2 regions of the Rubrivivax sp. JA1026 genome follow, and region 1 is predicted to be linked to the other one. Evidence: riboswitches for the same ligand, from Rfam matches in the RefSeq annotation. Region 1 holds a riboswitch; the other holds the start of a gene.
What was found. Region 1 has a riboswitch for glycine ahead of G5B56_RS02860 (branched-chain amino acid ABC transporter substrate-binding protein). Riboswitches for the same ligand answer to the same signal wherever they lie in the genome.
Positions count from the first base shown of each region.

Region 2: it holds a riboswitch for glycine, as region 1 does, so the genes downstream of both, gcvT (glycine cleavage system aminomethyltransferase GcvT) here and G5B56_RS02860 (branched-chain amino acid ABC transporter substrate-binding protein) in region 1, are expected to answer to the same signal.

Region 1 is NZ_JAALCQ010000001.1:620,735-630,458, forward strand. Features, by position in the region: gene G5B56_RS02820 (response regulator) at 1-1,070, shown strand, start outside; gene G5B56_RS02825 (UPF0149 family protein) at 1,075-1,692, opposite strand; gene G5B56_RS02830 (formate--tetrahydrofolate ligase) at 1,876-3,549, shown strand; gene G5B56_RS02835 (YafY family protein) at 3,563-4,576, shown strand; gene G5B56_RS02840 (2-dehydropantoate 2-reductase) at 4,573-5,553, shown strand; gene G5B56_RS02845 (DUF3149 domain-containing protein) at 5,615-5,779, opposite strand; gene soxY (thiosulfate oxidation carrier protein SoxY) at 5,933-6,409, shown strand; gene soxZ (thiosulfate oxidation carrier complex protein SoxZ) at 6,420-6,734, shown strand; glycine riboswitch at 6,838-6,937, shown strand; gene G5B56_RS02860 (branched-chain amino acid ABC transporter substrate-binding protein) at 7,104-8,246, shown strand; gene G5B56_RS02865 (NAD(P)/FAD-dependent oxidoreductase) at 8,290-9,576, opposite strand; gene G5B56_RS02870 (cytochrome C) at 9,587-9,724, opposite strand, start outside.
Region 2 is NZ_JAALCQ010000003.1:14,153-23,876, reverse strand. Features, by position in the region: gene G5B56_RS06560 (L-serine ammonia-lyase) at 52-1,446, opposite strand; gene gcvP (aminomethyl-transferring glycine dehydrogenase) at 1,494-4,382, opposite strand; gene gcvH (glycine cleavage system protein GcvH) at 4,413-4,787, opposite strand; gene gcvT (glycine cleavage system aminomethyltransferase GcvT) at 4,806-5,945, opposite strand; glycine riboswitch at 5,986-6,095, opposite strand; gene G5B56_RS06540 (acyl-CoA synthetase) at 6,288-7,934, shown strand; gene G5B56_RS06535 (enoyl-CoA hydratase) at 8,057-8,848, shown strand; gene G5B56_RS06530 (S9 family peptidase) at 8,854-9,724, shown strand, end outside.

The DNA.
Region 1 (9,724 bases):
TCACCCACCTGATGCGCCGCGACGCGCCCGACGCCGTGACCGCCGAGCGCCTGGCGCGTGTGGACGGCGCGGCCCAGCACCTGCTGGCGGTGCTCAACGACATCCTGGACCTGTCCAAGATCGAGGCCGGCCGTCTCGAGCTGCACGAGCACGACTTCTCGCTGCGTGAACTCGTGAGCCGCTGCATCGAGCAGGTGGCCGAGCGCGCGCGCACCAAGGCGCTGCGGCTCGAGTCCGATGTCGACGACGTGCCCGACGTGCTGTTCGGCGACTCGATGCGCATCGCGCAGGCGCTGCTCAACCTGCTGAGCAACGCCGTCAAGTTCACCGAGCAGGGCGGCGTGTCGCTGCAGGTGCGGCTGCTCGCGCGCGAGGGCCCGTGGCTGCAGCTCGGCTTCACGGTGGCCGACACCGGCATCGGCATCGAGGCGGCCAAGCTCGGCCAGCTGTTCACCGCCTTCGCCCAGGCCGACGCCACGATGGCGCGGCGCTTCGGCGGCACCGGCCTGGGGCTGGCGATCACGCGCCGGCTGGCGCTGCTGATGGGCGGCGACGTCGCGGTCGACAGCCGCGTCGGCGAGGGCAGCCGCTTCTCGTTCAGCGTGCGGCTGCGCCTCGGCGAGACGGTCGTCGCCACGGCCTGCCCGGCCGTCGACGGCGAGGCCGAACTGCGTCAGCGCCATGCCGGCGCGCGCGTGCTGCTGGCCGAGGACAACCCGGTGAACCAGGAGGTCGGCCGCGAGCTGCTGGAGATGGCCGGCCTGTGCGTCGACGTCGCCGACGACGGCGAGGCGGCGGTGGCCTGCGCTGCGGCCGGCGACTACGCCGCGATCCTGATGGACATGCAGATGCCCGGCGTCGACGGGCTGGAGGCCACGCGCCGCATCCGTGCGCTGCCGGCCCACGCCGCGACGCCGATCGTCGCGATGACGGCCAACGCCTTCGGCGAGGACCGCCAGGCCTGCCTGGACGCCGGCATGGACGACCACGTCGCCAAGCCCGTCGACCCGGCGCAGCTGTACTCGGTGCTGCTGCACTGGCTCGGCCGCCAGGCGGCCGGGCGCGGTTGACCCGTCAGACGGCGGCGGCGAACTCGGGGATGCGCGGCACGACGTCGGCGACCGCACGCGACAGTTCGTCGCGCTCCAGCGGGTCCTGCAGCCGTTCGCGATCGGCGCTCGTCAGCGACTCGTCGTCGCCGCCGAGCAGGGCCAGCGGCACCAGCGCCGGGCCGTAGGCCGGGTCGTCGAACAGCGGTTCCCAGGCCGCGGCGTCCAGGCCGACAGCGGCCAGGAAGCCGATGCACCAGTCTTCGGCGTCGATGATCTCGCCGTCTTCGGTCTCGGCGACGCTGAACACCGGCTGCCAGTCGTCAGGGCGCGTCTTCAGCACGCTCTCGATGGCGTGCAGATGGCGCAGCACGAGGAAGACGACGCGCTTGCGCCGCTTGCCGCTGGCAAACGGTGCGGGCCCGTCGCCGTCGCCGCCCCAGATCACCGGCATCCACTCGCGGGTGTGCAGCCGTGCGAGGCTGCCGGGGCTGACGGCCAGAGCCGTCAGGTAACCGTCGAGCGCCTCGACGTTCATCGCCTCGTCGGCGGGGAGTTCCTGCAGCAGCGCGTCCAGCTCGTCGAGCTCCTCGTCGGCGAGCGGCGTGGTCTGCAGGGAAGGGTCGTATTCGGGATAGTCCACACTAGGGATTGTCCTATGACGCGGGCGGTTTTTGGCGTTGTCGATCAAGCCGGTCGCCGCCGGACGGTGCACGCGTCGTTCCCGCCCGACGCCCGCGTGCCGGCAAACGGACGTCGGCACGGCAAAACGCGGGCTTCGGCAGCACAATCGCCCGCTTTGCCCGACCCCTGATCCGGAGTGCCCGTGCCGAGCGACATCGACATCGCCCAGAACGCCCGCCTGCAACGCATCACCGACCTGGCCCGCGACCGCCTGGGCATCGCCGACGAGCACCTCGTGCCTTACGGCCACTACAAGGCCAAGCTCTCGCTGGACTACCTGCGCAGCCTGGAGTCGCGTCCCGACGGCAAGCTGGTGCTGGTGACGGCGATCACGCCGACGCCGGCCGGCGAGGGCAAGACGACGACCACCGTCGGCCTCGGCGACGCGCTCAACCGCATCGGCCGCAAGACCATCGTCGCGCTGCGCGAGCCCTCGCTGGGTCCGGTCTTCGGCATGAAGGGCGGGGCCGCCGGCGGCGGCCACGCGCAGGTGGTGCCGATGGAGGACATCAACCTGCACTTCACCGGCGACTTCGCCGCCATCGCGCTGGCCAACAACCTGCTGGCCGCGGCGATCGACAACCACGTGCACCACGGCAATGCGCTGGACATCGACGTGCGCCGCATCGGCTTCAAGCGCGTGATGGACATGAACGACCGCGCGCTGCGCCACATCACCGCCGGCCTCGGCGGCCCGGGCAACGGCGTGCCCCGCGAGGACGGCTTCGACATCGTCGTCGCCAGCGAGGTGATGGCCATCTTCTGCCTGGCCACGTCGCTGGCCGACCTGAAGCAGCGTCTGGGCAACATCGTCGTCGCCGAGACGCGCTCGCGGCTGCCGGTGCGCGCCCGCGATCTGAAGGTGCACGGCGCGATGGCGGTGCTGCTGAAGGACGCCTTCGCGCCCAACCTCGTGCAGACGCTGGAGCACACGCCGGCCATCCTGCACGGCGGCCCGTTCGCCAACATCGCCCACGGCTGCAATTCGGTGCTGGCGACGAAGACGGCGCTGAAGCTCGCCGACGTCGTCGTCACCGAGGCCGGTTTTGGCGCCGACCTGGGCGCCGAGAAGTTCCTCGACATCAAGTGCCGCAAGTCGGGGCTGCGGCCCGACGCGGCGGTCATCGTCGCCACCGTGCGCGCGCTGAAGCACCACGGCGGCGCGGCGCTGGCCGAGCTCGGCCGCGAGGACCTCGGTGCGCTCGAGCGCGGCCTGGACAACCTGCGCCGCCACGTCGACAACGTGCGCGGCGTCTACGGCCTGCCCTGTGTCGTCGCCGTCAACCATTTCAGCGCCGACACCGACGCCGAGCACGCGCTGCTGCGCGAGCGTGTGCGGAGCTGGGGCGTGCCGATCGCGCTGGCGCGCCACTGGGCCGAGGGCGGTGCCGGCGCCGAGGACCTGGCGCGCGAGGTCGTGCGCCTGTTCGAGCAGCCGAGCACGCCGCGTTTCGTCTACGACGACGACGACACGCTGTGGGAGAAGCTGCGCAAGGTCGCGACACGCGTCTACGGCGCCGCCGGCGTCGAGGCGCCGGCGGCGGTGCGCGCGCGCATCGAGCATCTGCAGGCCGAGGGTTATGGCCGCTGGCCGATCTGCATCGCCAAGACGCAGTACAGCTTCTCCACCGACGCCAAGCGCCGCGGCGCGCCCGAGGGCCACGTGCTCGACGTGCGCGAGGTGCGCCTGGCCGCCGGCGCCGAGTTCATCGTCATGGTCTGCGGCGACGTGATGACCATGCCCGGCCTGCCCAAGACACCCGCGGCCGAGGTGATCGACCTCACGGAGGACGGGCGCGTCGTCGGTTTATTCTGACCGTCGCTGCGCCATGTCCAACGCCGAACGCCTCTACAAGATCGAGCGCCTGATCCGCCAGCGCGGGCACGTCGCCTTCCAGACGCTGCTCGACGAGCTGGAGGTCTCGCGCGCCACGCTCAAGCGCGACCTGGAGTACCTGCGCAGCCGCCTGGGCGCGCCCATCGTCTACGACCGCGAGCTCAACGGCTACCGGCTCGACGAAGGCGCGCGCGGCACGCGCCACGAGCTGCCCGGCCTGTGGTTCGACGAGCGCGAGCTGTACTCGCTGCTCGCCGCGCACCAGCTGCTGGCCAGCCTGGACGACGACGGCACGCTGGCGCGCCATCTGCAGCCGCTGCTCGAACGCGTGCGCGAGATGATCGGCGGCGCCGAGGACAAGACGCTGATGCAGCGCGTGAGGATCGTCGCCGCGGCGCGCCGTGCGGTGCCGGCGCGCCATTTCGAACGTGTCGCCGAGGCGCTGCTGGAACGCCGCCGGCTGCACCTGCGTTACCTGACCCGCACGCGTGGCGAGCTCGGCGAACGCGAGGTCTCGCCGCAGCGCCTGGTGCACTACCGCAACACCTGGTATCTGGACGCCTGGTGCCACCGCGCCGACGGGCTGCGCCGTTTTGCGCTTGACGCGATGGAGCAGGCCGCGGTGCTGGAGCGCCCGGCGCTCGAGCTGCCGCTGGCGCGTGTGCAGGCCGAGATGGACGCCGGCTACGGCATCTACGCCGGCGGCACGCGGCGCTGGGCGACGGTGGCCTTCGCCGCGTCCGCGGCGGCCTGGGTGAGCCGCGAGGCCTGGCACCCCGAACAGCAGGGGCGCTGGCTGGACGACGGCCGCTACGAGCTGCAGCTGCCCTACACCGACGACACCGAGCTGGTGATGGACCTGATGCGCCACGGCGCCGACGCCGAGGTGCTGTCGCCGCCCGAACTGCGCGCCAAGGTCGCCGCGCGGCTGCGTGCCGCGGCCGCGGTCTACGCCGGCGACGCCCCGTCTTCCTCCAGCACCGCCGCGGGCGGCTCGACGACATGAAGGTCTGCATCCTCGGCGCCGGCGCGATCGGCGGCTTCATCGGCACCCGGCTCGCGGCGCGTGGCCAGGCGCAGATCGCGGCCCTCGCGCGCGGCGCGACGCTGGAGGCGCTGCGCCGTCACGGCTGGCGGCTGCAGCAGGGCGGCGAACTGATCCAGGCGCCGTGCGCGGCGGCGTCGGCCGACGCCGCCGAACTCGGTGTCCAGGACCTCGTCGTCATCGCCGTCAAGGGCCCGGCGCTGACCCCGGTCGCGCGCGGCATCGCGCCGCTGATCGGCCCGCGCACCGTCGTGCTGCCGGCGATGAACGGCGTGCCGTGGTGGTTCGGCCACGGTGTCGCCGCGCTCGGTGAGGCACCGCTGGAGTCGGTCGACCCCGGCGGTGTCGTCGGCGCGGCGATCCCGCACGAGGCCGTGCTCGGCTGCGTCGTGCACGCCGCGGCCTTCACCGCCGAGCCCGGTCTCGTCGTGCACAGGATGGGTGCCGGGCTGATCGTCGGCGAGCCGGGCGGCGGCGCCAGTGCGCGTGTCGACACGGTGGCGGCGCTGCTGCGCGACGCCGGCTTCGACGTCACCGCCTCGGCCGACGTGCGCCGCGAGGTCTGGTACAAGCTCTGGGGCAACCTGACGATGAACCCGGTCAGCGCCATCACCGGCGCCACCGCCGACCGTGTGCTCGCCGATCCGCTGGTGCGCGCGTTCTGCTCGCAGGCGATGCAGGAAGCCGCGGCGATCGGCGCGCTCGTCGGCTGCCCGATCGAGCAGACGCCGGAAGACCGGCATGCGATCACCGCCAGGCTCGGCGCCTTCAAGACCTCGATGCTGCAGGACGTCGAAGCCGGCCGGTCGATCGAGCTCGACGCCATCGTCGGCGCGGTGCGTGAACTCGGCCAGCGCCTGGGCCGGCCGACGCCGGCGATCGACGCGCTGTTCGGGCTGACGCGGCTGTTCGCGCGCCAGCGCGGGCTGTACACATGAAAACGCCGGCTCGAGGCCGGCGTTCTGGTGGCTGAGGCGACTCGGGAGGCGCCGCCCGGGCTCAGCGGCGGGCCTGGGCCGCCTCGGCGGCGGCGCGTGCGCTGTCTTCGCGCATGTGCTTCAGGAAATAACGCAAGTAGAACGCGCCCATTCCCAGCGTCACGACGATCACGGCCAGACTCATCAGGCCGACGTCGGTGGAAAAGAGGACGGTCATCGCATTCATGTCAGGGGCTCCTCGGCGGGCTTGATCTGTATTGATCGGTGACATTGGGCGCCCGACACAAGGCAAGAAACTTGTCATAACTCAAAGAACGAGCCCAGCTCTCGGACTCGTTCCAGATCCCGCCGCGGCACCCGGCTGGGCCACAATGGCACGATGGACCAGACCCTGCCGGACCCGCGGCGCCGCGAGGCGCTGACCGCTTCCGCCGCCGTCGCGGCACTGCTGCTGGCGCAGGGGCTGTGGCCCCGCCCGGCGGCTGCCGCGTCGCTGTCTCAGGCCTTCGAGGCCCGTTCGCTGGCCGAGCTGAACGCCGCGCTCGGCTGGCCGGCGCCGGTGCCGAGCCCGGCGGTCACGCTCGCCGGCCCGGACATCGCCGAGAACGGCGCCGCCGTCGAGCTGACGCTGGCCACGACGCTGCCCGGCGCACGCCGCCTGCTGCTGCTGGTCGAGAAGAACCCGGCGGTGCTGTCGGCGCTGTTCGAGCTCGGCGAGGCCGTGGTCCCGGAGTTCGTCATCCGCGTCAAGATGGCGCAGTCGTCCAACGTCTGGGCGGTGGCCACCACCGCCGACGGCCGCGTGTTCTACGCGCGCCGGGACATCCGCGTGACGCTCGGCGGCTGCGCCGCCTGAAGGGCAGGACATGGCCAGCGCCCCCATCCTTCTTCGCGCCCAGCTGCAGGGCGAGCGCACCGTCGTGCGCGTGCTGATGGCCCACGAGATGGAGTCCGGCCAGCGCAAGGACGGCGACGGCCGGCCGATCCCGGCCTGGCATATCCAGGACGTCGCCGTGACGCTGGAAGGCCGCCCGGTGCTGACGCTGCGCTTCGGCCCGTCGGTGTCGAAGAACCCCTTCCTGCGTTTCGCGCTCCGGGGCGGCAAGGCCGGCGACCGGGTCGGCGTCTCCTGGGTCGACACACGTGGCGAGCGCCGCAGCGCCGAGGCCGTGATCGCCTGATACGGCGTGGGAGCTTGCTGCGGGTTTCCCCGTAGTTCGCTGGCATAATCGACTACTTCTAGCCCGGCTGGTGGTGAATCCGCAGCCGGGCAGGCCAAAAGCCCGAATGGCATCGGGAGAGCCCGCGCGTCCACCCTTTTCGCGCGGCGCCGAAGGAGCAACCACCCCGGAAACTCTCAGGCACCACGGACCGATGCCCTGGATGAACTCTGAAGAAGCGCCGGCTGCGTGACGTCCGCCGGTGCGCCGAAGGAGCAAACGGCGCCGGGCGGCCGCTGTGAATCTCTCAGGTGTCAGGACAGAGGGGGTGACGCTGCGCAAGGGGCGCGGCGCCGGCATGCCTACGACGTCCTGCTGAGAGACCCGAACATGACTGCCTTCCATCCGCGCCTTTCCCTGCTTGCCCTGGCCTGCGTGGCCGTTTCCGCGTCGGCCGCCGAGCCGATCGTCGTCAAGATCGGCCACGTCGCCGCGCTCAGCGGCCCCGCCGCCCACCTCGGCCGCGACAACGAGAACGGCGTGCGCATGGCGATCCAGGAGCTGAGCGCCAAGGGCGTGCAGATCGGCGGCCGCCCGGTGAAGTTCGAGCTGCTCGCCGAAGACGACGGCGGCGACCCGAAGCAGGGCACCGCGGCGGCGCAGAAGCTCGTCGACAGCAAGGTCAACGGCGTCGTCGGCCACCTGAACTCCGGCACCGCGATCCCGGCCGCACGCATCTACAGCGACGCCGGCATCCCGCAGATCGCGCCGTCGGTGACCAACCCGCGCTACACCCGCCAGGGCTTCAAGACGACCTTCCGCATGGTCGCCGACGACGCCCAGCTCGGCGGCACGCTGGGCCGCTACGCGGTGCAGACGCTGAAGGCCAAGACCGTCGCCGTCATCGACGACCGCACCGCCTACGGCCAGGGCGTGGCCACCGAGTTCGAGAAGGCCGCCAAGGCCGCCGGCGCGAACATCGTCAAGCGCGAGTTCACCAACGACAAGGCGACCGACTTCACCGGCATCCTCACCGGCATCAAGGCCGCCAAGCCCGACGTCATCTTCTACGGCGGCATGGACGCCGTCGGTGGCCCGATGCTGCGCCAGATGAAGCAGCTCGGCATCACGTCGAAGTTCATGGGCGGCGACGGCGTCTGCACCGCCGAGCTGCCGAAGCTGGCTTCGGGCCAGGTGCCCGACGGCCAGGTGGTCTGCGCGATCGCCGGCGGTGTCGAAGGCGCGCAGAAGCCGGTGATGGACAAGTTCAAGGCCGACTTCAAGAAGAAGTTCGGCACCGAAGTGCAGATCTACTCGCCCTACACCTACGACGCGACCAAGGTGATGGTCGAGGCGATGGTCAAGGCCGGCTCGGCCGACCCGGCGAAGTACCTGCCGGTGCTGGCCAAGATCAGCGTCCCGGGCGTCACCGGCACGATCGCCTTCGACGAGAAGGGCGACATCAAGAACGGCGCGCTGACGCTCTACACCTTCAAGGGCGGCCAGCGCGAAGAGATCGCCGTCGTTCGCTGACGGCGGCGGCGGGCGGCACCCCCCGCGGGGGCCGCCCGCAAGCTCACAGCGCCAGCGCGTCGGCCCAGATGTTCTCGGCCCAGGCCTGCGCGTACAGCGCCTCGGCGGTGTTCCAGTCCTTGGACACGCCGACCGAGGCCGGCACCGCCTTGAAGGTCTTCTCGGCGGCGTCGTAAGGGTGCACCGAGGCGACGTGCACCGCGTGCGTCGCCGACAGGTAGCTGTAGCAGGTGTTCATCACCAGCGGCGCCGGGTTCACCGGCTCGCCGCGCAGCCGCTGGATCACCGCCGCCGCCGCCACCTTGGCGTGCTGGTTGGCCATGTGTCCGCTCTTGGGCATCAGCGGCGCCGAGAAGGTGGCGTCGCCGAGCACGTGCACGCCCGGCAGCGCCTGCGACTCCAGCGTCAGCCAGTCGACACCCACCCAGCGCCCGTTGACCGTCACCAGCCCCGCGTCCTGCGCCAGCCGGCCGGCGCGCTGCGGCGGGATGACGTTGAGCACGTCGGCCTTCACGTCCTCGAAGTCGAAACGCGCGAGCCGCCCCGAGACCTCGCGCAGCTCGGCGTTCGGCCGGTACTCGACGATGCCGGCGTAGTGCTCCTTGAACGCGCGCTCGAACAGCGCCTTCTTCGACTGGATCTCGGCATTGGCGTCGAGCACCAGCAGCTTGGCGCGCGGCCGCGCCTGCTTCAGCCAGCCGGCGATGACGGCGGCGCGTTCGTAAGGCCCCGGCGGGCAGCGGTAAGGGGCGCGCGGGATCGTCATCGCGACGACACCGCCGTCGGGCAGGGCCTCGAGCTGGCGGCGCAGCGCGACGGTCTGCGGCCCGGCCTTCCAGGCGTGCGTCACGGTGCCGGCGTCGAGTGCCGGCTGCAGGCCGGGGATCGCGGCGGTGTCGAAGTCGATGCCGGGCGCGACGATCAGCCGGTCCCAGGGCAGGGTGCTGCCGTCGGCCAGGCGCAGCAGGCGGCGTTCGGGGTCGATCGCCACGGCCTCGCCGCGCACCCGCTTGACGCCGGCGGCGGCCAGGCCGTCGTAGCCGCGCGTGATGTCGTCCAGCGTGCGCCAGCCGCCGAGCACCAGGTTGGAGATCGGGCAGGAGACGAACGCCGCCTCGCGTTCGACCAGCGTGACGTCGACGCCGCCCCACAGCCGCAGGTAGCGTGCCGCGGTGGCGCCGCCGAAACCGCCGCCGACGACGACGACACGTCCGGGTGTCGGCTTGACGACGCGGTTGCCGGCGCAGCCGGCCAGCGCCAGCGTGCCGCCGGCCAGCCCCGCGCCCAGCAGGCGGCGGCGCGAGAGGGCGAAACGATCGGGTTGCTGCATCGTGTCGCTCCTAGCGGGCGTCGGCCGGCCGGGCCGGCTGCGCCGCGAACCAGTGCGCCGCCAGCCGCAGCTGCTCGTCGCTGTAGCCGCGCAGGATCTGCGCCATGATCGTCGACGGCTGCGCGCCGCTGCGGTAGTCGGCGATCGA
Region 2 (9,724 bases), on a different contig from region 1:
CCCTGCGCTTGACTCGGGCTGCGGCCTCGCGCTTGGCGGACCGCAGCGGCCTCAGCATTCGACGATGTTCACCGCCAGGCCGCCGCGGGCCGTCTCCTTGTACTTGGTCAGCATGTCGGCGCCGGTCTCGCGCATCGTCTTGATGACCTGGTCCAGGCTGACCTTGTGCGTGCCGTCGCCGCGCAGCGCGATGCGTGCGGCGTTGATCGCCTTCACCGCGCCCATCGCGTTGCGTTCGATGCAGGGGATCTGCACCAGGCCGCCGACCGGGTCGCAGGTCAGGCCCAGGTGGTGCTCCATGCCGATCTCGGCGGCGTTCTCGGCCTGCGCCGGGCTGCCGCCGAGCACCGCGCACAAGGCGCCGGCGGCCATCGAGCAGGCGACGCCGACCTCGCCCTGGCAGCCGACCTCGGCGCCGGAGATGCTGGCGTTCTCCTTGTAGAGCAGGCCGATGGCGCCGGCCGTCAGCAGGAAGTCGACGACACCGCGTTCGCTGGCGCCGGGCACGAAGCGTTGGTAGTAGTGCAGCACCGCGGGCACGATGCCGGCGGCGCCGTTGGTCGGCGCGGTGACGACCCGGCCGCCGGCGGCGTTCTCCTCGTTGGCGGCGAGCGCGAAGAGGTTGACCCAGTCGAGCACCGCCAGCGGGTCGGCCGGCGTGCCGTCGGGCGCCTGCGCCTGCAGCGCCTCGGCCAGGTCGGGGGCACGCCGCTGCACCTTGAAGCCGCCGGGCAGCGTGCCGCGGGTGCGCATGCCGCGCGCCACGCACTGCTGCATCACCTGCCAGATCGCCAGCAGGCCGGCGTCGATCTCGGCGTCGCTGCGCCAGTGGCGCTCGTTGCGGCGCATCACGCCGGCGATGTCGCAGCCCAGCTCGGTGCTCAGCGCCAGCAATTCGGCGCCGGTGTGGAACGGGTGCGGCAGCACGGTCGTGTCGGGTGCGATCACCGGGTGCCGGCTGCCGTCGGCCGCGACCTCGTCGCTGACGACGAAACCGCCGCCCACCGAGTAGTAGCGGCGTTCGGCCAGCAGCGCGCCGGCGGCGTCCCAGGCCGCGAAGGCCATGCCGTTGGCGTGGAACGGCAGGGTCTCGCGGCGGTGGAACTTCAGGTCGCGCGTTTCGACGAAGTCCACCGCCTGGCGGCCCAGCAGCTCGAGGCGCGCGCTGGCGCGGATCGCCGCCAGAAGCGCCGGCACCTCGTCGATCGGCACCGTGTCGGGCTCGTGGCCGGCCAGGCCCAGCAGCACCGCGGTGTCGCTGCCGTGGCCCTTGCCGGTGGCGCCGAGCGAGCCGTAGAGCTGGGCGCCCACACGCGCGGTGCGCTCCAGCAGGCCCTCGTGCGCCAGCCGCGAGACGAACAGCCGCGCGGCGCGCATCGGGCCGACGGTGTGGCTGCTGCTCGGCCCGATGCCGATCTTGAAGAGGTCGAAGACGGAAACGGCCATCGTGACCTCCGACGATGGCGGGCGCGGCGACGGCCGCGCCCGCGGGCTCAGGCGTAGTCGGCCATCGGCGGGCAGCTGCAGCTGAGGTTGCGGTCGCCCCAGACGTTGTCCACGCGGCCCACCGGCGACCAGTACTTGTGGCGGCGCAGCGCCGGCACCGGGTAGGCGGCTTCCTCGCGGCCGTAGGCGTGCGGCCACTCGGCTGCGAGCAGCACCTCGGCGGTGTGCGGGGCGTGCTTCAGCGGGTTGTCCTCGCGCGGCCAGGCTCCGGCCTCGACCTTCGCGATCTCGGCGCGGATGGCGATCATCGCGTCGCAGAAGCGGTCCAGCTCGACCAGCGGCTCGCTCTCGGTCGGCTCGACCATCAGCGTGCCGGGCACCGGGAAACTCAGCGTCGGGGCGTGAAAACCGTAGTCGATGAGGCGCTTGGCGACGTCCTCGGCGCTGACGCCGCTGGTCTCCTTCAGCGGCCGCAGGTCGAGGATGCACTCGTGCGCGACACCGCCGCCGGCGATGCCTTCGATGCCGCCGCTGTAGTGGATGTCGTAGTAAGGCGCCAGCCGCGCGGCGATGTAGTTGGCGCTGAGGATCGCGGTCTCGGTGGCCTGGCGCAGGCCGTCGGCGCCCATCATGCGCACGTACATCCAGCTGATCGGCAGCACGCCGGCGTTGCCCAGCGGCGCGGCGCTGACGGCGCCCACCGGCGCGGCGGCGTCGCCGTGGCCGGGCAGGAAGGGCACGAGGTCGGCGACGACGCAGACCGGGCCGACGCCCGGGCCGCCGCCACCGTGCGGGATGCAGAAGGTCTTGTGCAGGTTCAGGTGGCTGACGTCGCCGCCGAACTCGCCCGGCGCCGCCAGGCCGACGAGCGCGTTCATGTTCGCGCCGTCGACGTAGACCCGGCCGCCGTGGCGGTGCACGATCTCGCAGAGCTGCTTGACGCCCGGCTCGAAGACACCGTAGGTCGACGGGTAGGTGATCATCACGCAGGCCAGGCGTTCGGCGTGCTGGACGCACTTGGCCTCCAGATCGGCGAGGTCGACATTGCCGTTGGCGTCGCACTTGACGACGACGACCGAGAGACCGGCCATCTGCGCGCTCGCCGGGTTGGTGCCGTGCGCCGACTCGGGGATCAGGCAGAGGTCGCGCTTCTCGTCGCCGCGCGAGGCGTGCCAGCCGCGGATCGCCAGCAGGCCGGCGTACTCGCCCTGCGAACCGGCGTTGGGCTGCAGGCTGATGCCGGCGTAGCCGGTGGCTTGCGCCAGCCAGGCGCAGAGCTGGTCGTTCATCTCCCAGACGCCGGCCAGCTGGTCGCGCGGCGCGAACGGGTGCAGGTTGGCGAACTCCGGCCAGGTGATGGGGATCATCTCGCTGGTCGCGTTGAGCTTCATCGTGCACGAGCCCAGCGGGATCATCGTGCGGTCCAGCGCCAGGTCCTGGTCGGACAGGCGACGCAGGTAGCGCAGCATCTCGGTCTCGCTGTGGTGCAAGTTGAAGACCGGGTGCGTCAGGAAGGCGCTGCTGCGGCGCAGCGCCTCGGGCAGCAGCGGCTCGACGCCACGCTCGTACTCGTCGATCGATGGCAGCGTCGCGCCGTCCGGCGCGAACCAGCGCCAGAGGTCGGCGATGTCGGCGCGGCTCGTGGTCTCGTCCAGCGCCGCGGCGACACGCGTCGCTGACAGCCGGCGCAGGTTGGCGCCGTCGGCCAGCGCGCGCGCCATCACCGCGTCGGCGCGTGCGCCGAGCTCGACGGCGACGGTGTCGAAGCCGGCTTCGGTCAGCACCTCCAGGCCCATCGCGCGCAGGCCGGCGGCCAGCGCCGCGGCGTAGGCGGCGATGCGCTGGGCGATGCGCTTGAGCCCCGCGGGGCCGTGGTAGACGGCGTACATCGACGCCAGCACCGCCGGCAGCACCTGCGCGGTGCAGATGTTGGACGTCGCCTTCTCGCGGCGGATGTGCTGCTCGCGCGTCTGCAGCGCCAGGCGGTAGGCCGGGCGGCCGTGCACGTCGACGCTGACGCCGACCAGGCGGCCGGGCATCGCGCGCTTGTACTCGTCGCGGCAGGCCAGGTAGGCGGCGTGCGGGCCGCCGGCGGCCATCGGCACGCCGAAACGCTGCGTCGTGCCGACGGCGATGTCGGCACCGAACTCGCCCGGCGGCACGAGCAGTGTCAGCGCCAGCAGGTCGGCGGCGACGACGAAGGCCGCCTGCTTCGCATGCACCGCGTCGGCCAGCGTGCGCAGGTCGTGCACCGTGCCGTCGGTGGCCGGGTATTGCGCGACGGCGGCGAAAAACTCGCCGTCGTCGGCGAGCGTGGCGAAGGGCCGCACGTCGACCGCCAGCCCCAGCGGCTCGGCGCGCGTGCGCAGCACCTCGATCGTCTGCGGGTGGCAGTCGTCGGCGACGCGGATCGTGTCCGACTTGGCGCGCACGCTGCGCCGGGCCAGCGTCATCGCCTCGGCGACGGCGGTGGCCTCGTCGAGCATCGAGGCGTTGGCGATCGCCATGCCGGTCAGCTCGGCGATCATGGTCTGGAAGTTGACCAGCGCCTGAAGCCGCCCCTGCGAGATCTCGGCCTGGTAAGGCGTGTAGGCCGTGTACCAGGCGGGGTTCTCGAGCACGTTGCGCAGCACCACCGTCGGCGTGCGCGTGCCGTGGTAGCCCTGGCCGATGAAGCTGCGCAGCGTGCGGTTCTTCGCCGCGATCGCACGCAGCTCGGCCAGCGCCTGGTGCTCGGGCACCGGCGCCGGCAGCTGCATCGGCTGCGGCCGGGCGATGGTGCGCGGCACCACCGCCTCGATCAGCGCCTGCCGCGAGGCGGCGCCGATCACCGACAGCATCTGCCGTTCCTCGGCTTCGTTGGGCCCGAGGTGGCGGGCGGCGAACTCGTCGTGGTGCTCGAGCTCGGCGAGCGTGGGAAGGGCGGACATCAGCATGGGCGGTGGACTGCTAGAGGGGAAGCGGGGTCAGAGCGTCTTCAGCAACGCGTCGTAGGCGGGCGGGTCCATCAGCTGGTCGAACTCGGCCATGTCGGCGACACGGACCTTGAAGAACCAGCCGTTGCCCATCGGGTCGCTGTTGGCCAGCGCCGGCTCGTCGCGCAGCGCTTCGTTGACCTCGACGATCTCGCCGCTGACCGGCATGTAGAGGTCGGCGGCGGCCTTCACCGACTCGACGACGCCGGCCACCTCGCCCTTCTTGAACGTGCGGCCGACCTCGGGCAGCTCGACGAAGACGACATCACCGAGCGCGTCCTGCGCGTGCGGCGTGATGCCGACGACCGCGGCCTCGTGGTCTTCGATGTTGATCCATTCGTGGTCGGGGGTGAACATGGTGGTCATCGGCTTCTCCTGAAGATTTCAACCGCGGTGGTAGCGGTGGGGTTGGAACGGCATCGGGGTCACGCGCATCGGCAGGCGTTTGCCTCGCACCTCGGCGTAGACCTCGTGTTCGGGGGCAGCATGGTCCTGCGGCAGGTAGGCCATCGCGATCGGACGGTCGACCCCGGGCGCCAGCGTACCGCTGGTCACGCGGCCCAGCGCATGGCCGTGCGCATCGACGATGGCCGTGCCCTCGCGCACCGGCACACGTTCCAGGCCGACGAGGCCGACACGCTTGCGCATCGCGCCGCCGGCCAGGTGGCGTTCGACGGCCGCCGCGCCGGGGTAGCCGCCTTCGCGTGCACCGCCCGGGCGGCGCACCTTCTGGATCGCCCAGGTCAGGCCGGCTTCGACCGGCGAGGTGTTCTCGTCGATGTCGTGGCCGTACAGGCACAGCCCCGCTTCCAGGCGCAGCGTGTCGCGTGCGCCCAGGCCGGCGGGCTTGACCTCGGGCAGCGCCAGCAGCGCCGAGGCCAGCGCCTCGGCCCGTTCGGCCGGCACCGAGATCTCGAAGCCGTCTTCGCCGGTGTAGCCCGAGCGCGTGACGAAGCAGGGCGCGTCGGCCAGTTCGAACACGCCGCCGGTCATGAACACGAGTTCCTTGACGCCCGGGTTCAGCCGCGCCAGCGCGTCGGCGGCCAGCGGGCCCTGCAGCGCCAGCAGCGCGCGCTCGGGCATGCCGACGACGGTGCAGCGGTGGCCGATGTTCGTCTGCAGATGGCGCAGGTCGGCGTCCTTGCAGCCGGCGTTGACGACGAGGAACAGGTCGCCGAAGCCGGTGCCCGGCGCGGGGCGCGAGATCATCAGGTCGTCGAGCAGGCCGCCGTGTTCGTTGGTGAAGAAGGCGTAGCGCTGGCGGCCGACGGCGAGGTCGACGACGTCCACCGGCACCAGGGTCTCCAGCGCGGCTGCGGCGTCGGCGCCCGACAGCCGCACCTGGCCCATGTGCGAGACGTCGAACAGCGCCGCGGCGTTGCGGCACTGGCGGTGTTCGGCGATCAGGCCGTCGCGGTATTGCACCGGCATCGCGTAGCCGGCGAACGGCACCAAACGCGCACCGAGGCTCAGGTGCAGGTCGTGCAGGGGCGTCTTCAGAAGGTCGCTCACGGCGGACTCCATCGAGGGCATCGTCTTCGGATCGCCGGCTGTCGCCGACGCACGTGCCCCCGCTGTCCGCTTTACCTGAGAGATTCGGAAGCCACCCCGGCGGTGGTCCTTGCCCCTTCGGTGGGCCGCCTGTCGCGGCGGCCTCTCTCCAGTGAGGTGGGAAGCCAGTCCTTTTGCCTGAGCGTTCGGGCTGGACCCTGCGCCTTCGGCGGCCCGCTCGAGGTGGGCTCTCTCCTGACGGCGCGCAGTGTATCAGCGCCCATCCGGCGCCGCGCACCCGCCGCAGACGAGGGGCCGAGGCAGCCTGGTGTCAGCCGCTTGCATAACATTCGCCGCGCACCGACAGGAGGCCGGATGAGCATCTACGATCAGCACCTGGACCGCAACGCGGCCAACCACGTGGCGCTGTCGCCGACGAGTTTCGTCGAGCGCAGCGCCGAGGTCTTCGGCGACCTGCCGGCCGTGATCCACGGCGCGCGGCGCTACACCTGGGCCCAGGTGCGCGAGCGCAGCGCCCGGCTCGCGGCGGCGCTGCGCGCGCTGGGCGTGGGCCGCGGCACGACGGTCAGCGTGATGCTGCCCAACACGCCGGAGATGGTCGAGGCGCACTACGCGGTGCCGGCCGTCAACGCGGTGCTGAATACGCTCAACACGCGGCTGGACGCGCCGCTGCTGGCCTGGCAGATGAACCACTGCGAGACCGCGGTGCTGATCACCGACCGCGAGTTCGGCCCGCTGATGGCCGACGCGCTGGCGCGGCTGAAGGCCGAACACGGCCGCGAGCCGGTCGTCATCGACGTCTGCGACAGCGAATACACCGGCCGCGGCGAGCGTGTCGGCACGCTGGAATACGAGGAACTGCTGGCCGCGCACGCGCCGCTGGCGCGCCTGGAAGGCCCGGCCGACGAGTGGGACGCGATCGCCGTCAGCTACACCAGCGGCACCACGGGCGACCCCAAGGGCGTCGTCACCCACCACCGCGGCGCCTACCTGAACGCGGTCGGCAACGCGGCGACCTGGACCATGCCGCACTTCCCGAAGTACCTGTGGACGCTGCCGATGTTCCACTGCAACGGCTGGTGCTTCCCGTGGACGGTGGCGATGCTGGGCGGCACCCACGTCTGCCTGCGTCGGGTCGAACCCAAGGCGATCCTGGACGCGATGCGCGAGCACGGCGTCGACCACTACTGCGCCGCGCCGATCGTGCACGGGCTGATCATCAACGCGCCGGCCGACTGGCGCGAGGGCATCACGCAGCAGGTGCGCGGCATGGTCGCCGGCGCCGCGCCGCCGGCCGCGATGATCGAGGGCATGGCGAAGATCGGCTTCGACATCACCCACGTCTACGGCCTGACCGAGGTCTACGGCCCGGCCGCGGTGGCCGTCAAACGCCCGGCCTGGAGCGACGCCGACCTGTCCGAGCAGACGCGGCTCAACGGCCGCCAGGGCGTGCGCTACGCGCTGCAGGAAGGCATGACGGTGCTCGACCCGGAGACGATGGCCGAGGTGCCGGCTGACGGCCAGACGATGGGCGAGATCATGTTCCGCGGCAACATCGTCATGAAGGGCTACCTGAAGAACCCGTCGGCGACCGACAAGGCCTTCGCCGGCGGCTGGTTCCACACCGGCGACCTGGCGGTCATCGAGCCCGACCGCTACGTGAAGATCCGCGACCGCAGCAAGGACATCATCATCTCCGGCGGCGAGAACATCAGCTCGCTGGAAGTCGAGGACGCGCTGTACCGCCACCCCGCGGTGCTGGCCTGCGCGGTGGTCGCCAAGCCCGACCCGAAGTGGGGCGAGACGCCGGTGGCCTACGTCGAGCTGAAGCTGGGCGTCGACGTCACGGCCGACGAGCTGATCGCGCACTGCAAGCGTGTGCTCGCCGGCTACAAGGTGCCCAAGGAGATCCGCTTCGAGACGATCCCCAAGACCAGCACCGGCAAGATCCAGAAGTTCCAGTTGCGCCAGCGGGCCAGGAGCTCGTCGGCGATCGAATGAGAAGTTCCTCTCCCTCTCCCGCTTGCGGGAGAGGGTTGGGGTGAGGGTGGCGGCAGACCCCGGCCCTCACCCCCCGCCCTCTCCCGCCGTCGCGGGAGAGGGAGCCTGACCAGGAGATACCGATGACCGAAGAACCGCTGCTGCGGCACGAGAAGGACGAGCGCGGCGTCGTGACGCTGACGCTGGACCGGCCGCAGGCCTTCAACTCGCTGTCCGAGGCGATGATCGCGGCGCTGCAGGCCTCGCTGGAACGTGTCGCCGAGGACACGACGGCGCGTGTGGTCGTCATCGCCGCCGCCGGCCGCGCCTTCTGCGCCGGCCACGACCTGAAGGAAATGCGCGCCGAGCCTTCGCTGGGCTACTACGAGCGCCTGTTCGCGGCCTGCGCACGCATGATGCTGACGATCCAGAAGCTGCCGGTGCCGGTCATCGCGCGGGTGCACGGCATCGCCACCGCGGCCGGCTGCCAGCTGGTCGCGATGTGCGATCTGGCGGTCGCTTCGCGCGACGCGAAGTTCGCCGTCAGCGGCGTCAATCTGGGCCTTTTCTGTTCGACGCCCAGCGTCGCGCTGGCGCGCAACCTGCCGCGCAAGGCGGCCTTCGAGATGCTCGTCACCGGCGAGTTCATCGGTGCCGACGAAGCCTGCGCCAAAGGTCTGGTCAACCGCGTCGCCGCGCCGGAGGCACTGGACGCCGAGGTCGAGCGCCTGGTCGCCGCCATCGTCGCCAAGCCGCAGGTCGCGATCGCCGCCGGCAAGGCGCTGTTCTATCGTCAGGTCGAGACCGGCATCGCCGCGGCCTACGAAGACGCCGGCCGCACGATGGCCTGCAACATGATGGACCCGGCCGCACTCGAAGGCGTGCAGGCCTTCATCGACAAACGCAAGCCCTCCTGGGCCCTTGGAGAACGATGAAACGAATGCTGTTTTCGGCGGCCTGTGCCGCCGCCGCGCTGGTGCTGGCCGGCTGTGCCAGCGCACCGGCCACCGAGGCGACGGTCGCGCCCAACGCCAACCTCGTCGTGCAGGGCATCCCGCCGATCCCGCAGTCGCTGGCCGAGCGTGTGCAGCGCTACAACGACTTCCGCGGCCACGGCTTCGCCGACTGGCACCCGACGCGGCGCGAGATGCTGGTGCTGCACCGCGGCGAGACCGACGCCACGGCCCAGCTCTGGCGTGCCGCCGCCCCCGGCGCCGCGCTGGAGCGCCTGACCGCCGAACCCGACCCGGTGGCCGAAGCGAGCTGGGAGCCGCGCGAAGGCCGCTACATCGTCTTCGCGCGCGGCCGCGGCGGCAACGAGGCGACGCAGCTCTACCGCCTGGACCCGGCGACACGCCAGGCGACGCTGCTGACCGACCCCGACCAGCGCCACGACTTCGTCGGCTGGCTGCATGGCGCGTCCAAGCTGGTCTACGGCGCGGTGCCGCTGGACCGCACCGCCGACGGCGGCAAGCGTTCGGCGATCGACACGACGCTGTGGCTGATGGACCCGCTCTCGCCCGAGGGCCGGCGCCAGATCGCCGTGCTGCCCGGCGCCGGCTGGTTCGGCGGCGCGATCTCGCACGACGACCGCACGCTGGCGATCACACGCTACGTTTCGGCCACCGAGTCCGAAGCCTGGCTCGTCGACCTCGCCAGCGGCGAGCGCCGGCGTGTGCTGCCGGCGCCCGGCGAGACGCTGAAAGCCTCGCACTTCCCGGTCGCCTTCCGGCCCGACGGCTCGGGGCTGCTGTTCCTCAGCGACCGCGCCGGCGAGTTCCGCGAGCTGATGCTGCTGTCGCTGGCCGACG